Regions from separate parts of the Sphingopyxis sp. Geo48 genome, predicted to be linked through region 1. Evidence: predicted binding sites of a transcription regulator. Region 1 holds the regulator's gene; the other holds the start of a gene.
The links. The regulator LexA, encoded in region 1, represses DNA repair genes until DNA is damaged. The targets are predictions, from matches to a motif close to GTTCCNCNCTTGTTCT.
Positions count from the first base shown of each region.

Region 2: a site for LexA is predicted at 1,660-1,675, ahead of QOL79_RS12810 (ImuA family protein). Genes of this name have one in related genera too.

Region 1 is NZ_CATKPA010000002.1:667,355-678,404, reverse strand. Features, by position in the region: gene QOL79_RS10030 (ComEC/Rec2 family competence protein) at 1-1,970, shown strand, start outside; gene lexA (transcriptional repressor LexA) at 1,924-2,601, opposite strand; gene QOL79_RS10020 (molybdopterin molybdotransferase MoeA) at 2,667-3,857, opposite strand; gene moaC (cyclic pyranopterin monophosphate synthase MoaC) at 3,854-4,327, opposite strand; gene trpC (indole-3-glycerol phosphate synthase TrpC) at 4,657-5,442, opposite strand; gene trpD (anthranilate phosphoribosyltransferase) at 5,439-6,437, opposite strand; gene QOL79_RS10000 (anthranilate synthase component II) at 6,434-7,024, opposite strand; gene QOL79_RS09995 (NADP-dependent oxidoreductase) at 7,094-8,101, opposite strand; gene QOL79_RS09990 (alpha/beta fold hydrolase) at 8,107-9,171, opposite strand; gene trpE (anthranilate synthase component I) at 9,207-10,724, opposite strand; gene QOL79_RS09980 (peptidylprolyl isomerase) at 10,733-11,050, opposite strand, start outside.
Region 2 is NZ_CATKPA010000003.1:262,578-266,541, reverse strand. Features, by position in the region: gene QOL79_RS12820 (efflux RND transporter permease subunit) at 1-133, shown strand, start outside; gene QOL79_RS12815 (efflux transporter outer membrane subunit) at 130-1,527, shown strand; gene QOL79_RS12810 (ImuA family protein) at 1,680-2,480, shown strand; gene QOL79_RS12805 (Y-family DNA polymerase) at 2,392-3,921, shown strand; gene QOL79_RS12800 (error-prone DNA polymerase) at 3,918-3,964, shown strand, end outside.

The DNA.
Region 1 (11,050 bases):
GGACCGGCTTGCTGTTCATGCTCGCGAGCGGCGGGCTGGCCGGGTTGCTCATCGGATGGTCGAGCCGGATCGGCCGCATGGTTATGGTGGGCTGCGGCATCATCGCGATCGGGGTGCTGCTGATATGGGCGCGCGCGACATCGGTCGGTGCGCCGGTGTTGGCGCAGCCCGCGACGACGGCTTTTTCGGCCGAGGTCGAGGCCGTAGAACCGCTGCCGGCGCGGGGCGAGACGCGACTGATCCTGCGCCCGCGCGGACGCGACGACCTGCCACCGCGGGTTCGCGTCACGCTGCGGGGCGAAGCGCGCGGCACGATCATGCCGGGCGAGCGGATCGGGCTGCGCGCGCGGTTGATGCCGCCGCCCGCGGCAAGCCTGCCCGGAAGCTATGATTTTGCGCAGCGGGCGTGGTTCGACCGGATCGGCGCGGTGGGAACTGTATTGGGCGATGTTTCGCGCGCGCCGGGCGCGGGGCAGGGCGGGCAACCGCTGCGCGCCCGGCTGAGCGAGCATATCCACCGCCAGATCGAGGGTTCGCCGGGCGGGATCGCGGCGGCGCTGGTCACCGGCGACCGGGGGGCGATCTCCGCCGAAGACGAGGAGGCGATGCGACGAAGCGGGCTGGCGCACCTGCTGTCGATCAGCGGGTTGCACGTCACCGCGGTGATCGGGTTTGCCATGCTGTTTGCGCGGCGGCTGTTCGCCCTGAGCCCGCGCCTGGCACTGGGCGGATATGTGCTGCCGGTCGCGGCGGCCGCCGGGGCGCTGGCGGGGGCGGGCTATACGTGGCTAGCGGGCGCCGAGGTGCCGACATTGCGATCGCTGATCGCGGCGCTGCTGGTGCTCGTCGCCTTGCTGATGGGGCGCGAGGCGCTGACCTTGCGGTTGGTCGCGGCGGGCGCCTTGATCGTCCTCGTCTGGCGGCCCGAGTCGCTCGTCGGGCCGAGCTTTCAGCTGAGCTTCGCGGCGGTGACGGCGATCGTCGTGCTGCACGAAAGCCCCGCCATGCAGCGCTTCATGGCGTGGCGCGACGAAGGACTGGTGCGACGCTGGGCGCGCGGGATCGCCGGCCTGCTGGTCACCGGTCTGGTGGTCGAGGTCGCGCTGGCGCCGATCGCGTTGTTCCATTTTCACAAGGCCGGACTTTACGGCGCGCTGGCAAATGTCGTCGCGATTCCGCTGACGACATTCGTTGTCATGCCGTTCGAGGCGCTCGCGTTGCTGTTCGACAGCCTGGGGCTCGGAGCACCCTTCTGGTGGGTTGCCGAGCAGGCCCTGCGAGTCCTGATTGCGCTCGCGCATCAGGTCGCCGACGCGCCGGGTGCAGTCGCTACGCTACCGCGGTTTCCGGCATGGGCGTTTGCGCTGGCGGTCGCTGGCGGCTTGTGGATTCTCGTCTGGCAGCGATCATGGCGCTGGTGGGGACTCGCTCCGCTCGTCGCGGGCATGGCGGTGCTCGTCCTGCAGCCGCGCCCCGATTTGCTGATCACTGCCGATGGTCGAAACATCGCCGCTGCCGTGCCCGGCGGCGGTTATGCGCTGCTGCGCGATCGCGCGGGCGACTTCGTCCGCGACACGATGAACGAAGCGGCCGGCAGCGACGCGCCGCTGGGCGCGCTGGCCATGCTCGACCATGTCGAGTGCAATGTCGATTTCTGCCGCTGGGTACAGGAGGGCCGCATCGTCCTCGCCTCCCGCGGCCACGACCGGATCGAGGGAAGCGTGATGGCGCCCGCCTGTGCCGCCGCCGATGTGGTGATCAGCGACCGTTGGCTACCGCGCGAATGCGTCGGGCGCTGGCTGACGATCGACCGCGACAGTCTGGCGGAAAGCGGCGGGCTTGCCATCTACCTTGGCGAAAAGCCGAAAGCCGTCGCCGCGCTGACGGCGGGCGACGGCCATCCGTGGCGCAATGCGCCGCAGGTCAGTGGTAACGACGAAGCAGTCCCGAAAGCCGCCCTTGCACAATGACGCGCCCAGCTTCGTAGCGCTGGGGTTCGTACGAACTGTTTGCAGGATCGAGCCGGATCATCTTGCCTTCGCGGCGGAAGAATTTGAGCGTCGCATCCTGTCCGTCGACGAGCGCGACGACGATATCGCCCTCGCGAGCGGTGCTGACCTTCTGAATCAGCGCATAGTCGCCGTCGAAAATCCCCGCCTCGACCATCGAATCGCCCGAAACCTCGAGCGCGTAATGTTCGCCGGCGCCGAGCAGCGCGGCGGGAACCGCTAGCTGGTTGTGATCCTCGAACGCCTCGATCGGGACGCCGGCCGCGATCTTTCCGTGCAGCGGCACTTCGACGATATCGTTCGCGGCAATCGGTTTGAGCGAGGGGGCGGGCTTGCGGAGCGGAACCACATTATCGTTGCGCACGGGCGTCTTGGCCGCCTCGGGCACCTTCAGCACCTCGAGCGCGCGGGCGCGGTTGGGCAGGCGGCGGAGAAAACCCCTTTCTTCCAAGGCGCTTATCAGGCGATGGATACCCGATTTCGACTTCAGGCCCAGCGCTTCCTTCATTTCCTCGAACGACGGCGAAATGCCGCTCGCGTCAAGGCGCTGCTGGATGAAGTGGAGCAGTTCGTGCTGCTTCGCGGTCAACATCGCTTGTTCTCCATGAGGTCAGTTCCGGACATAGGGAGAACGATAGTGGAACAAACCGGAACTTGTCAAGCGATAGCGATATAGTCCGCTTGTTCACCCACCAAGCGCGCCGGCGCAGCGATGTCGCGGATCACCAGCGCGTTCGCTTCGGCGAGCGGCACGGTGCGGCCGCTATCCTGTCCGTCGAAGACCGAGAGCAAGCCGCCCTCCAGCCGTGCGCGGAGATAGTCGCGCCGCTTCCCACCGGGGCCGAGCGCGGCGGCGAGTGGGGCTTGCCGAACCTCGGGTAACGGCGCGTGCGCCCCGGCGAGGTGGCGAACGAGCGGGAGGAGGAACAGCGTCGCGGTGACAAAGGCGGACGAGGGATTGCCGGGCAGGCCGAGCAATATGGCGTCGCCGATACGGCCGGCAATCAGGGGCTTGCCCGGGCGCATCGCGATCTTCCAGAAATCGAGAGAGCCGCCAGCGTCCTCAAGCGCGCCGCGGACATGATCATGATCGCCGACCGAGGCGCCGCCGACGGTCACGATGACGTCGTGACGTCGCGCCAGGTCCCTGAGAACACGCGATATCATCAGCCGGTCATCGCGAATGTGCAAAGGCAGCGAGACGTCGGCGGGCTCGGTCCCGAGCATCGCCGCGAGCATCGTGCCGTTGCTGTCCGGGATCTGGCCGGGCGCGAGCACGTGGCCCGGCTGGACGAGCTCGTCGCCGGTGGTGATGATCGCGACGCGCGGACGGGTGCCTACCGTCAACTGCGCGGCGCCGCTCATGATCGCGGCGGCAATGACGCCGGGCGTGACGCGGGTTCCGGCGGCGAGAAGGCGCGCGCCCGCCGGAAAGTCGCTCGCGCGCGACCGGACGTGCTGGCCCGGCCGGATCTCGTCAGCGGTGGCGAGGCGCAAATGCGTGCCCTCGGCAATGGCATTCTCCTGGATCACGATCGTGTCGGCGCCCTCGGGAAGCATCGCGCCGGTGAAGATGCGCATCGCCTCGCCGGGGCCGACACGCTGGGACGGCACGCTGCCCGCCGCGATTTCGCCGGTCACTGCCCACGGGCCAAACAGGTCGGCGGCACGGATCGCGTAGCCATCCATCGCCGACAGGTCGCCCGAAGGCTGGTCCCGCTGGGCGAGGATATCCTGCGAGAGATATCGTCCAAGCGACTGGGAATAGATGACATTCTCGCTACAGAGCGGCCCTCGCAGGGCCAGCAGCCGGGCCTGCGCCTCCTCGACCGGGAGCAGGCCGCTCATTCGGCGCGCCAGTCGCCCGAGCGACCGCCGCTCTTTTCGAGCAGGCGGATATCGCCGAGGATCATCGCGCGGTCGAGCGCCTTCGCCATGTCGTAAAGCGTCAGGAGCGCGACCGATGCAGCCGTGAGCGCCTCCATTTCGACGCCGGTCGGGCCGGTCGTCGCGGCGGTTGCGCGCACGGCGATGCCGTTGCTTTCCCACGCGAACTCGACCGACACTTTGGTGAGCGCGAGCGGGTGGCAGAGCGGAATGAGATCGGCCGTGCGCTTGGCGGCCATGATCCCGGCGATACGCGCGGTCGAGAGGACGTCGCCCTTGGGCGCGTTGCCGCTGCGGATCGCGTCGAGCGCATCGGCTGACATCGTGATCCGGCCGCCCGCGACGGCGCGGCGCCCGGTGGCGGGCTTGGTCCCGACATCGACCATATGCGCGGCGCCGGTGTCGTCGAGATGAGTCGGTTTGGGTTTCATCGTCGGGACCGAAGCAAGGCAGGGCTGGAAAGGCAAGGGGAATGGCAGGAAACGACCGGTTGCGGCCATTCGCTCCTCCCTGTCGCGCAGCGATGGGGAGGTGGCAGCCCGAAGGGCTGACGGAGGGGCTTATGGCGCGACGTCGTGGCCCCTCCACCATCGCCTGCGGCGACGGTCCCCCTCCCCATCGCTTCGCGACAGGGAGGATGGTTCCCTCTTCGTCACCCCGGACTTGATCCGGGGTCCATGACTTCGCCGCCGCCGTGGATCCCGGGTCAAGCCCGGGACGACGAATAACGTGGCGTCCGCTTCACACCCCAAAGCGGCCGTCAGCCTTCGAGCAGCGCTTTCGTTGCCGCGGTGACGTCGTCCTGGCGCATCAGGCTTTCGCCGACGAGAAAGGTTTTTACGCCGCTTTCCGCGAGGCGTTGGCAGTCTGCATGGGTCGCGATGCCGCTTTCGCCGACGAGCAACGTGCCCGCCGGAACGCGCTTCGCAAGGCGCTCGGTGACGGCGAGATCGGTTTCGAAGGTGCGCAGGTCACGGTTGTTGACGCCGATCAGGCGCGACTGGAGCTTGGCCAGCGCCCGGTCGAGTTCGGCTTCGTCGTGGACTTCGACGAGCACGTCCATGCCGCGCTCGACCGCTGCCGCCTCGATGTCGCGCATAGCGCCGTCGTCGAGTGCCGCGACGATGATCAGGATCGCATCGGCGCCGATCGAGCGCGCCTCGGCGACCTGCCAGGGGTCGATCATGAAATCCTTGCGCAGGACGGGCAGATCGCACGCGGTGCGCGCGGCGATGAGGAACTCTTCATGCCCCTGAAAATAAGGGGCGTCGGTGAGCACCGAGAGGCAGGCCGCGCCGCCGGCGGCATAGGCGCGGGCATGATCGGCGGGATTGAAATTGTTACGAATCAATCCCTTGGAAGGCGATGCTTTCTTGATTTCGGCGATCAGGGCGTAGCCGCCCGCATCGATCCTTGCCTGCAGGGCGGCTTGAAAGCCGCGCGGAGCGCCCGCGTCGACACGGTCGAGGTCAGCCATCGAATAGGCCTGCCGCCGGGTCGCGACCTCATCCGCCTTGGTGGCGAGAATCTGGGTGAGCTTGTTCATCTGTAGGCGATCCAGCTATTGAGGAGCGCGTTGGCAAGCCCCTTGTCGATGGCTTCTGCGGCTTCCTCGACCCCGTCGATCCGGTTTTCGACCGCTCCGGCGACGATGAGCGCCTCGGCGGCATTATAAAGCACGGCGTCGCGATAGGCGTTCCGTTCGCCTTGCAGTAGGCTGCGCAGCGCGCGGGCATTTTCTCGCGCATCGCCGCCGCGGATCGCCGAAATGGGATGGCCGGGAAGCCCCGCGTCGGCCGCAACGCTGCGCTGCATACGGACATTCTCGCGCGTGACGATCGCGACCTCGTTGCCGCCGGCGAGCGAGAGTTCGTCGAGCCCTTCGTCGCCGGAAATCACCCGCGAATGATCCGTCCCCAGCCGGTGCAGCGCCTCTGCATAGACGGGGACATAGGCGGGGCGCGCGATGCCGACGAGCTGGCGGGTGACGCGCGCCGGGTTGGCGAGCGGGCCCATCAGGTTGAAGATGGTACGGCGGCCGATCGCCTTGCGGATCGGCATGATGTGCTTCATCGCCGGATGGTGGTGCGCGGCGAACAGAAAACAGATGCCGAGGTCGGCAAGCTGCGCCTCCGCCATCTGCGCGGCGCGTTCCATGTCGAGGCCGAGGGCTTCGAGCGTGTCGGCGGCGCCGGATTTGGAAGAAGCCGCACGATTTCCGTGCTTTGCCACGGGAACTTCGCACGCCGCCACGACGATCGCGACCGCGGTCGAGACATTCAGCGTGTGGTGACCGTCACCGCCGGTGCCGCAGACGTCGATCGCCCCGGCCGGCGCATCGATCGGGATCATCCGGTCGCGCATCGCCTGCGCCGCGGCGGCGATTTCGACCATCGTTTCGCCGCGCTCGGCCAGCGCGATCAGGAATTCGGTGATCGCCTCGTCGCTGGCGGTGCTGTCGAGAATGGCGGCGAAAGCGTCCGCCGCCTCGTCATGATCCAGCAGTTCGGCGGGATCGGGAAGCGGGCCGAAGCGGCTCATGCCGCCTGCCGCGCCGCCACCGGCAGTCCCGCGAGATGCAGGAAATTGGCGAGCATCGCGTGGCCATGCTCGGTCGCGATGCTTTCGGGATGGAATTGCACCCCGTGGATCGGAAGCTCTGCGTGGCGGAAGCCCATCACCGCGCCATCATCGCTGGTCGCGTTGATCAGCAATTCGGCAGGAATATCGACGACCTCGAGGCTGTGATAGCGCGTCGCGGTGAGCGGCGATGGCAGGTCGATGAACAGGCCGGTGCCGTCGTGGCAGACGGGCGAGGTCTTGCCGTGCATCAGGTGGCCGCGCTGCACGATCCCGCCGAAATGCTGGCCGATCGCCTGATGCCCGAGACAAACGCCGAGCAGTGGGCGCTTGGCCTCGGCGCAGGCGGCAACGAGGTCGAGGCTGACGCCTGCCTCGTTCGGGGTGCAGGGACCGGGCGAGATGAGGAAAGCCGATGCGCCCGTCGCGAGTGCTTCGGCGGCGGTCAGCGCGTCGTTGCGCTCGACGCGCACCTCGGCCCCCAGCTCGATCAGATAATGAACGAGGTTGAAGGTGAAGCTGTCATAATTGTCGATGACGAGGATCATGGGGGCGCCCTAACGGCTTTGCGGGAATTGGGGAAGGGATAGAAGCTTTTCGCGCCGCAATGCTGGCTTTTAGGCCACCATGCGCACGACGACCTTGCCCTTCGCACGCCCGGATTCGAGATAGGCGATCGCATCGCCGATCTCGGCAAAGGCGAATGTGCGGTCGATGACCGGCTCCAGCCTTCCGTCGACGACGAGCTGCGCGAGTTCGGCGAGTTCGGCGCCGCTTGGATGCATGAAGAGATAGCGGTACCTCACGCTCTTTTTGCGAGCCTTGGCGCGGAGGCCGAAGCTGGCGAACCAGAAGAGCGCAGCGAGGCCGACGCCGCGGCCGAGATCCTTTCGTGCGGTCAGCGGTTCCGGCATTCCCGCGACCGAAACGACCATGCCGCCCGGCTTTACCACGCCGAAGCATTTTTCGAGTGTGTCGCCGCCGATCAGGTCAAAGGCGCCGTCCATGTCGCGCACTTCATCGTCGAAATTCTGCGTGGTGTAGTCGATGATATGGTCGGCGCCGAGGCGTTCGACGAGCGCGCGGCCGCGTGGCGAGGCGGTGGTCGTCACCTCGGCGCCGAGCCATTTGGCGATCTGGATCGCGAGAGTGCCGACGCCGCCCGCGCCGCCGGGGATGAGGATGCGACTGCCGGGTTTGAGCTGCAATTCGTCGCGTAGCGCTTGAAGCGCGGTGAGGCCCGCGAGCGGAATGCCCGCGGCGGTATCGAAATCGATCGACGCCGGCAGGAGCGCAATGTGGCTCGCGGGAACGGCGGCATAGTCGGCAAAGGCACCCATCCGGCTCTTCGGAACGCGCGCGAAGACACGGTCGCCGGGCTTGAAGTCGGTGACACCTTCGCCGATGCCTTCGACCGTGCCGGCGAGTTCATTGCCCATGACGACCGGGAAATCATAGCCCTGCACGACCTTCAGCATGCCGTCGCGGGTCTTGAAATCGACAGGGTTGAGGCCCGCGGCGTGGACGCGGACGAGGACGTCGCCGGAACCGGGAACGGGACACGGGACTTCCTGCAACCCGGTCGCTTCAGCGCCGCCGTAGCGATTAAGAACAAAGCCCTGCATCCGTGTCACTCCGCCATCAGCTTCGCAAGATCGTCTTTCCAGAATTTCGCCCAGGTGTGCGTGCTGTGGCCCTTGGTCTCGGCGCTCGCAGGGATGAGGATGTAGCGCGCGCGGGGCATGCGCTTCACGCCCTCTGCGGGGTAGGAGAAGCCCGGCGGGTTGATGAAATCGTCGGCCGAGTTGATCCAGAGCACCGGCACGGTGATCTTTTCGAGGTTCGGCCACGGGTTGTAATTGCGCGACGAATCAAGCTGGTAAATCGTGTCGTTCGCATCGTTGCGGCCAAAGGTGCGCGCGAAGGCCTCGTCCTTATATTTTTCCGCCGCGACGCGGGTCGGATATTGGGCCTGCAGCGCATAGGGGTTTGCACCCGCGATCATCGAGAGCGAAGCGGCGGTGCGCAGGCCCGAGAGTGGCGGGTCGGTGTAATTGCCATCCTCCCACAGCGGATCGGCCTTGATCGCGTCGATCGAGAGGGTGCGCCACATGCGGTTCTCGCCCGCTATCTCGACCGGCTGGCACGCAAGGGGCGCGAGGCGTTCGGCAAATCCGGGGTAGGTTTCGCCCCAGACGAAGGCGTGCATACAACCCATCGAGGTGCCGAGGATCAGTTTGAGCTTCTGCACGCCGAGCTTTTCGGTGAGCATCCGGTACTGCGCCGCCACCATGTCGTCATAGTCGTACTTGGGGAATTGCATGCGCAGCCCATCGCTGGGTTTCGATGAGCCGCCGTGGCCGAGATTGTCGGGCAGGATCACATAATATTTGCTGGTGTCGAGAAGCTGGCCGGGGCCGAAGAGTTCGTTCGCGAACTGCGGCTGAAAGAATTGCTTGCCGGTGCCGCCGGTGCCGTGGAGGATCATCACCGCGTTGGCGATGCGGCCCTGCTTGTCACGCCGGGGCTTTCCGAGCGTGGTGTAATGCATCTTGATTTCGGGCAGTTTCTCCCCGGTGTGGAAGGCGAAATCCTTGAGGATCGCGTCGCCCTCGACGGCGCCATCGGCTGTCTGGGCATGGGCGGGGGCGGTGCCGGCGAGCAGCAGGGCGAGCGGGGCGAGTATCTTGTACATGGCAGGACGCTAGCGCGCGTCCCGGCGCGGTCAAGCTATTGCCCGTAGCCCGGCGTTCCGGCGAGCCGCACCGCTTCGCGCGCGGCGGCGAAGAGCGCGCCGGCCTTGGCCTCGCACTCGCGCTGCTCATAGGCGGGGTCGCTGTCGGCGACGATGCCCGCGCCTGCCTGGACGTGCATTTCGCGGTCCTTCACGATCGCGGTCCTGAGGACGATGCAGCTGTCCATATTGCCGTCGGGCGCGAAATAGCCGACGCCGCCGGCGTAGGGCCCGCGCGCATCGGCTTCGAGTTCGGCGATGATCTGGCACGCGCGGACCTTGGGCGCACCGCTGACGGTGCCGGCGGGGAAGCCCGCGAACAGCGCGTCGATCGCGTCCTTGTCGGGCGCGATGCGGCCGATGACGTTCGAGACGATGTGCATGACGTGGCTGTAGAATTCGACGGTGTAGCTGTCGGTCACTGTCACGGTTCCGCCGGTCGCCGCGCGGCCGACGTCGTTGCGGCCTAGGTCGAGCAGCATCAGATGCTCCGCGCGTTCCTTGGGATCGGCAAGCAGGCTTTCGCGATTTTCGGCATCCTCGGCACTCGTGCGGCCGCGCGGGCGGGTGCCTGCGATGGGCCTGATCGTGATCTCGCCATCGCGAACGCGAACGAGGATTTCGGGGGACGAGCCGATGATCGCAAAGCCGGGCAGATCGAGGAAATAGAGGAAGGGGGATGGGTTTATGCGCCTAAGCGCGCGATAGAGGTCGAAGGGCGGCAGGTCGAACGGGGTCGAGAAACGCTGCGAGAGGACGACCTGAAAGATATCGCCCGCGGCGATATATTCCTTCGCCGCCGCGACCATCTTCGCGAACTGCGCGGGCGTCGTCGCGGGGTTCGCGGCAATGTCGGTGGGCAGGGCATCGGTCGTGGCGCGGTCGGCGTGCGCGCTCGCGCTCGACAGGCGCGCGGCGACATCGTCGAGCCGGTCCTGCGCCGCTTCGATCATCCGGTCGATGGCGCCGTCGGGATCGGGCCAGATCGGCGCGATCAGGAAGAGCTCGTCGGCGAGGCGGTCGAAGACGAGGATCACCGTCGGGCGCATGAACACCATGTCGGGCAGGCCGAGGCCCGCGCCCGGCGCGCGCGGAATACGCTCGACGAGGCCGATCGTTTCGTAGGCGAAGAAGCCGACGAGCGTGGCGAGCGCCTTGGGCAGCGCGTCCGGTACGTCGAAGCGGCATTCGGCAACGAGGTCGCGCAACGCCTGCAGCGCGCCCGTATCGAGCGGCTGGAACGCGGTGCGGTCGCGGCGCCAGTTGCGATTGATGCGCGCCGAGTCGCCGGTGACCTCAAAGAGCAGGTCAGGGTCGAGCCCGATCAGGCTGTAACGACCGCGCGTCTCGCCGCTCTCGACCGATTCGAGCACCCAGTCGCCGCGTCCGGGCTCGATGAGCTTCAGCGCGGCCGACACCGGGGTCTCGACGTCGGCGATCAGCCGCTGCCACACGACCGCGCCGCGGCCCTGCGCCAGCGCCTCGAGCGCCGCGGCTCTGCCCTCGATCGCCACGCCTGCGCTTATTCGCCGGCCGGCGCGGCGCCGGTCAGCTCTTTGCGGAGCTGATCGACCAGGTCCTTGTTGATCGTCACCCCGACACGGCGCTTCGCCTCGGCGGCGAGTTGTTCGACCAGCTCGTTACCGAATGCCGAGGCGAGCGGTTGCGCGAGCGCGGCGACGCGCGCGGGTTCGATCGACTTGGGATCGGGGCGATCGACCTTGTCGAGCGCGATGACCATCCAGCCGCGGTTGCCGGGGACTTCGAGCGTCTTGACGCTGTTCTTCGCCATCGAGAAGAGCAGCGCGAGTTCGGGAGGGACGCCCTTGCCGTCGCGGCC
Region 2 (3,964 bases), on a different contig from region 1:
GACCGCCGCGCTGCTTGCGATCTTCTTCATCCCGCTCTTCTTCGTCCTCGTCCGCCGCGGCGTTCGCGACGGGCTCGCGGCGCTGCGCCAACGGTTCGGCAAGAAGGACGGCGGCGCGGAGGTGGCGGCATGAATCGCGCCTCGCTCCTGATCGCGGCCCCGTTGCTCCTCGCCGGCTGCTCGCTCACGCCGAAGACGGTGCTGCCCGCGCCGCCGGTGCCGCAGAGCTGGCCCGCGGGCGACGCCTATCTGCTCCAGAACGAGGCGGCGCTGCCGGTGCTGTCGTACAAGACGGTGTTCACCGACGCGCGGCTACAGCGCCTCGTCGAACAGGCGCTGGTCAACAACCGCGACCTCCGCGTCGCCTATGCCAATCTCGCCGCCGCGCGGGCGCAGGCGCGCGTCAGCCGCGCCGGGCAGTTCCCCGAACTCGGCGTCAGCGCGGGCGCGGGCTATTCGGACAATGGAGGCACGGGCAGCGGGAGCGGCGATTTCTCGCTGCGCGGCGGGATTACCGCCTTCGAACTCGACCTGTTCGGCCGGCTCGCCAACGCCGCCGAATCCGACCGCAACAGCGCACTCGCAACCGAGGCGGCATCGCGCACCGTGCGCCTCGCGTTGATTGCGGACCTTGCGAGCGCCTGGGCCACCTATGGCGCCGACCGCGACCTGCTCAAGATCGCCGAGGATACCGCCGCCAACGCGCGCGAAAGCGTCCGTCTGACCAGGGCGCGGCTCGACGGCGGGGTCGCGCCGCGCACCGACCTCAGCCAGGCCGAACAGATCCTCGCCACCGCCGAGGATTCGATCGCACAGCAGAAAACCCGGCTCGCGCAGGACGAGAATCTGATCCGCCTGCTCGTCGGCGCCGAGTTCGACCGTGCGCAGCTCCCCGCTGGCCTCGCCGAAGTGACGCCGGGGATCGTCCAGCTTCCCGCCGGGGTCAGCTCGGAAATCCTGCTTCGCCGTCCTGATGTGATCGAGGCCGAATATCGCCTGCGCGCCGCCAATGCCGATATCGGCATCGCGCGTGCGCGGCTGTTCCCGACGATCTCGCTCACCGGGCTGCTCGGCTTCGCGAGCGACGCGCTCGGAAGCCTCTTCGACAGCGGATCCTTCAACTGGTCGGTCGGCGGCGACGCCAGCGCGACGATCTTCGACTTCGGCGGCCGCCGCGCCGGGGTCGATGTGACCAAGGCGCAGCGTGATGCCGCGCTCGCGAGCTATGAAGGCGCAATCCAGACCGCCTTCCGCGAGGTCGCCGACGCGCTCGCGGTGCAGGGGACGATGTCGGAACGCGTCCGCGCCGCCGCTGCCAATACCGAAGCCGCCGCCGATACCGCGATGCTCACCGACGCCCGGTACAAGGGCGGCGTTGACAGCTTCCTTTCCAGCTTGGATGCCCAGCGCAGCCTCTATGCGGCACGGCGAAGCGAGATCGGGACGCAGTTGCTGCTCGTGAGCACGCGCATCGCACTGTTCCGCGCGCTGGGTGGGGATAGCAACGCGGGCGTTACGGCGCCCTAATAGCCTTTCGTCACCCCGGACTTGATCCGGGGCCCATGCTTCGTCGGCGGAATGGATGCCGGATCAAGTCCGGCATGACGAAATGAGCAATGGTTGACTCAACTTGACAATCGCCCCCGCTCGCGCGCTAATAGAACAAATCAGGAACATATATGCACGAGTCGTCCCAATCTCTCGCCGGGTTGCGCAAGCATATCGCCCGGCTGGCCGCCGATGGTGGCCAGACAAGCCGCCCGGCCGAGGGCTGGCTGGCGAGCGGACATGCGGGCTTCGACGCCGCGCTCGGCGGCGGGTTCGCGGTCGGGCGGACGCATGAATTTTTCGCCGCCGACGCGCTCGACGGGACGAGCGCCGCGGCCTTCGCTGCGCTGCTGGCGCTGCGTACCCCCGGCAAGATGCCGCTGATCTGGCTGCGCACCGCCGACGCCGGAGGGCGCGCCGGGCATATTTACGCCCCCGGAATCGCCGAACTCGGCGGCGACCCCGACCGGCTGCTGCTCGTCGAGACTCCCGATCCCAAGATGCTGCTTGCCTGCGCGAACGATGCGATCCGCTGCGCCGGATCGGCGGCGGTGATCGTCGAGAGCTGGGGGAAATTCCCCTTGCTCGACCTCACCGCGGGCCGCCGTCTCGCGCTCGGCGCGCGCGATGCAGGCACGACCCTGTTAATGCTCCGCCTCAACGCTGTCCCCGCACCGAGCGTCGCCGAAACGCGGTGGAGCGTCGCCGCGGCGGCGTCGCGCGAACTTGAGGCCAATGCGCCGGGCGCCCCCGCCTTCGACCTCGAACTGCTGCGCTGGCGCGCCGGCCCCGCGGGCGGCCGCTGGCGACTGGACTGGAACCATGACAACAAAAGTTTCGGGCATGCCTGCGGGGAGCCGGCGCTATCTGGCGCTGTTCTTCCCGTACCTGCCCGCCGAGCGGCTTTGCCGCACGGCGCCGCGGCCGCCTGACGCCCCGCTGGTCTTCACCGAGAAGATACGCGGCGCACTGCGCATCGCGAGCGTCGACCCGGCCGCGCAGGCGGTCGGACTCGCCGTCGGCATGCCGCTTGCGGACGCGCGCGCGCGGGTTCCCGAGCTGATCGCCGTCCAGCACGACCCGGTCGCCGACCACGCCTGGCTCGACCGGCTCGCCTTGGGATGCAACCGCTACACGCCGCTCGTCGCGCTCGACGCTCCCGACGGGCTGATCCTCGACATCGCAGGCGCCGAGCATCTGGCAGGTGGCGAGGCGAGCCTGATCTTCGATGCCGAAATGCGTCTGTCGCGGCTCGGCATGAGCGTCCGCCACGCCTTCGGCCCGACCGCCGACGCAGCGCGTGCGCTCGCGCGCTACCAGACGCGCCCCGCCCCGGACGAAGCCAGCGCGGTCCGCCGACTGCCCGTGCTCGCGCTCGAACTCGGGCCCGAGGCGACGACAGCACTCGTTCGCGCGGGACTGAAGACGATCGGCGACCTCGCGAGCCGCCCGATGGCGAATATCGCCGCGCGTTTCGGCGCCGGCGCCGCGATGGCGCTCCGCCGTATTCTCGGCGACGCGCCGAGCCCGCTCGACCCGCGCATCGCGCCGCCGCCGGTCGCGGTCGAACGCCGCTTCGCCGAACCGATCGGCAGCACGGCGCATGCGACCAAGGTGCTGGCCGAACTCGCGAACGAAGCGATCAAGGAGTTGCTCGATCGCGGCAAAGGCGGCCGCCATTTCCGCGCGACCTTCTTTCGCAGCGACGGGCTGGCGCGCGGCATCGATATCGAAACCGGCCATGCGACCCGCGACGCGCGCCTCGTCATGCGGCTGTTTGCCGAGCGGATGGACGGGCTTGCCGACCCGCTCGACCCCGGCTTCGGCTTCGACATGATCCGCCTCACGGTGCCGCGGCTCGACCCGCTCGGCGCCACGCAGCTGAAACTCGAAGGCGGCGAAGTCCGTGAAGCGGCGATGGACGAGCTCGTCGACCGGATGACGACGCGGCTCGGGCGGCGACGTGTCAAAAAATTGATAGCCGAGGACACGCATATCCCCGAACAGGCGCAGCTCGCGCTTCCCGCGATCGACGCGCCGCAACCCGCGCCCTGGATCGCGCCCGAACCCGGCGAACCCCCGACACGCCCCTTCCACCTCTTCGACCCGCCGCAGCCGATCGAGGTGATCGCCGAGGTCCCCGACGGCCCCCCGCACCAGTTCCGCTGGCGCCGCGCGACGCATGCGGTGCGCCGCTACGAAGGCCCCGAACGCATCGCCGCCGAATGGTGGCGCCGCCGCGACAATGGTGGGCTGACACGCGACTATTACCGCGTCGAGGACGTCCACGGCCGCCGCTACTGGCTCTTCCGCCACGGCCTGTACGACGAAAAGCCCGACCCGCGCTGGTATATCCACGGGGTTTTCGCATGAGCGACGAGTCCGCTGATCCTGGCTTCGCGGAACTGGTCGCCGC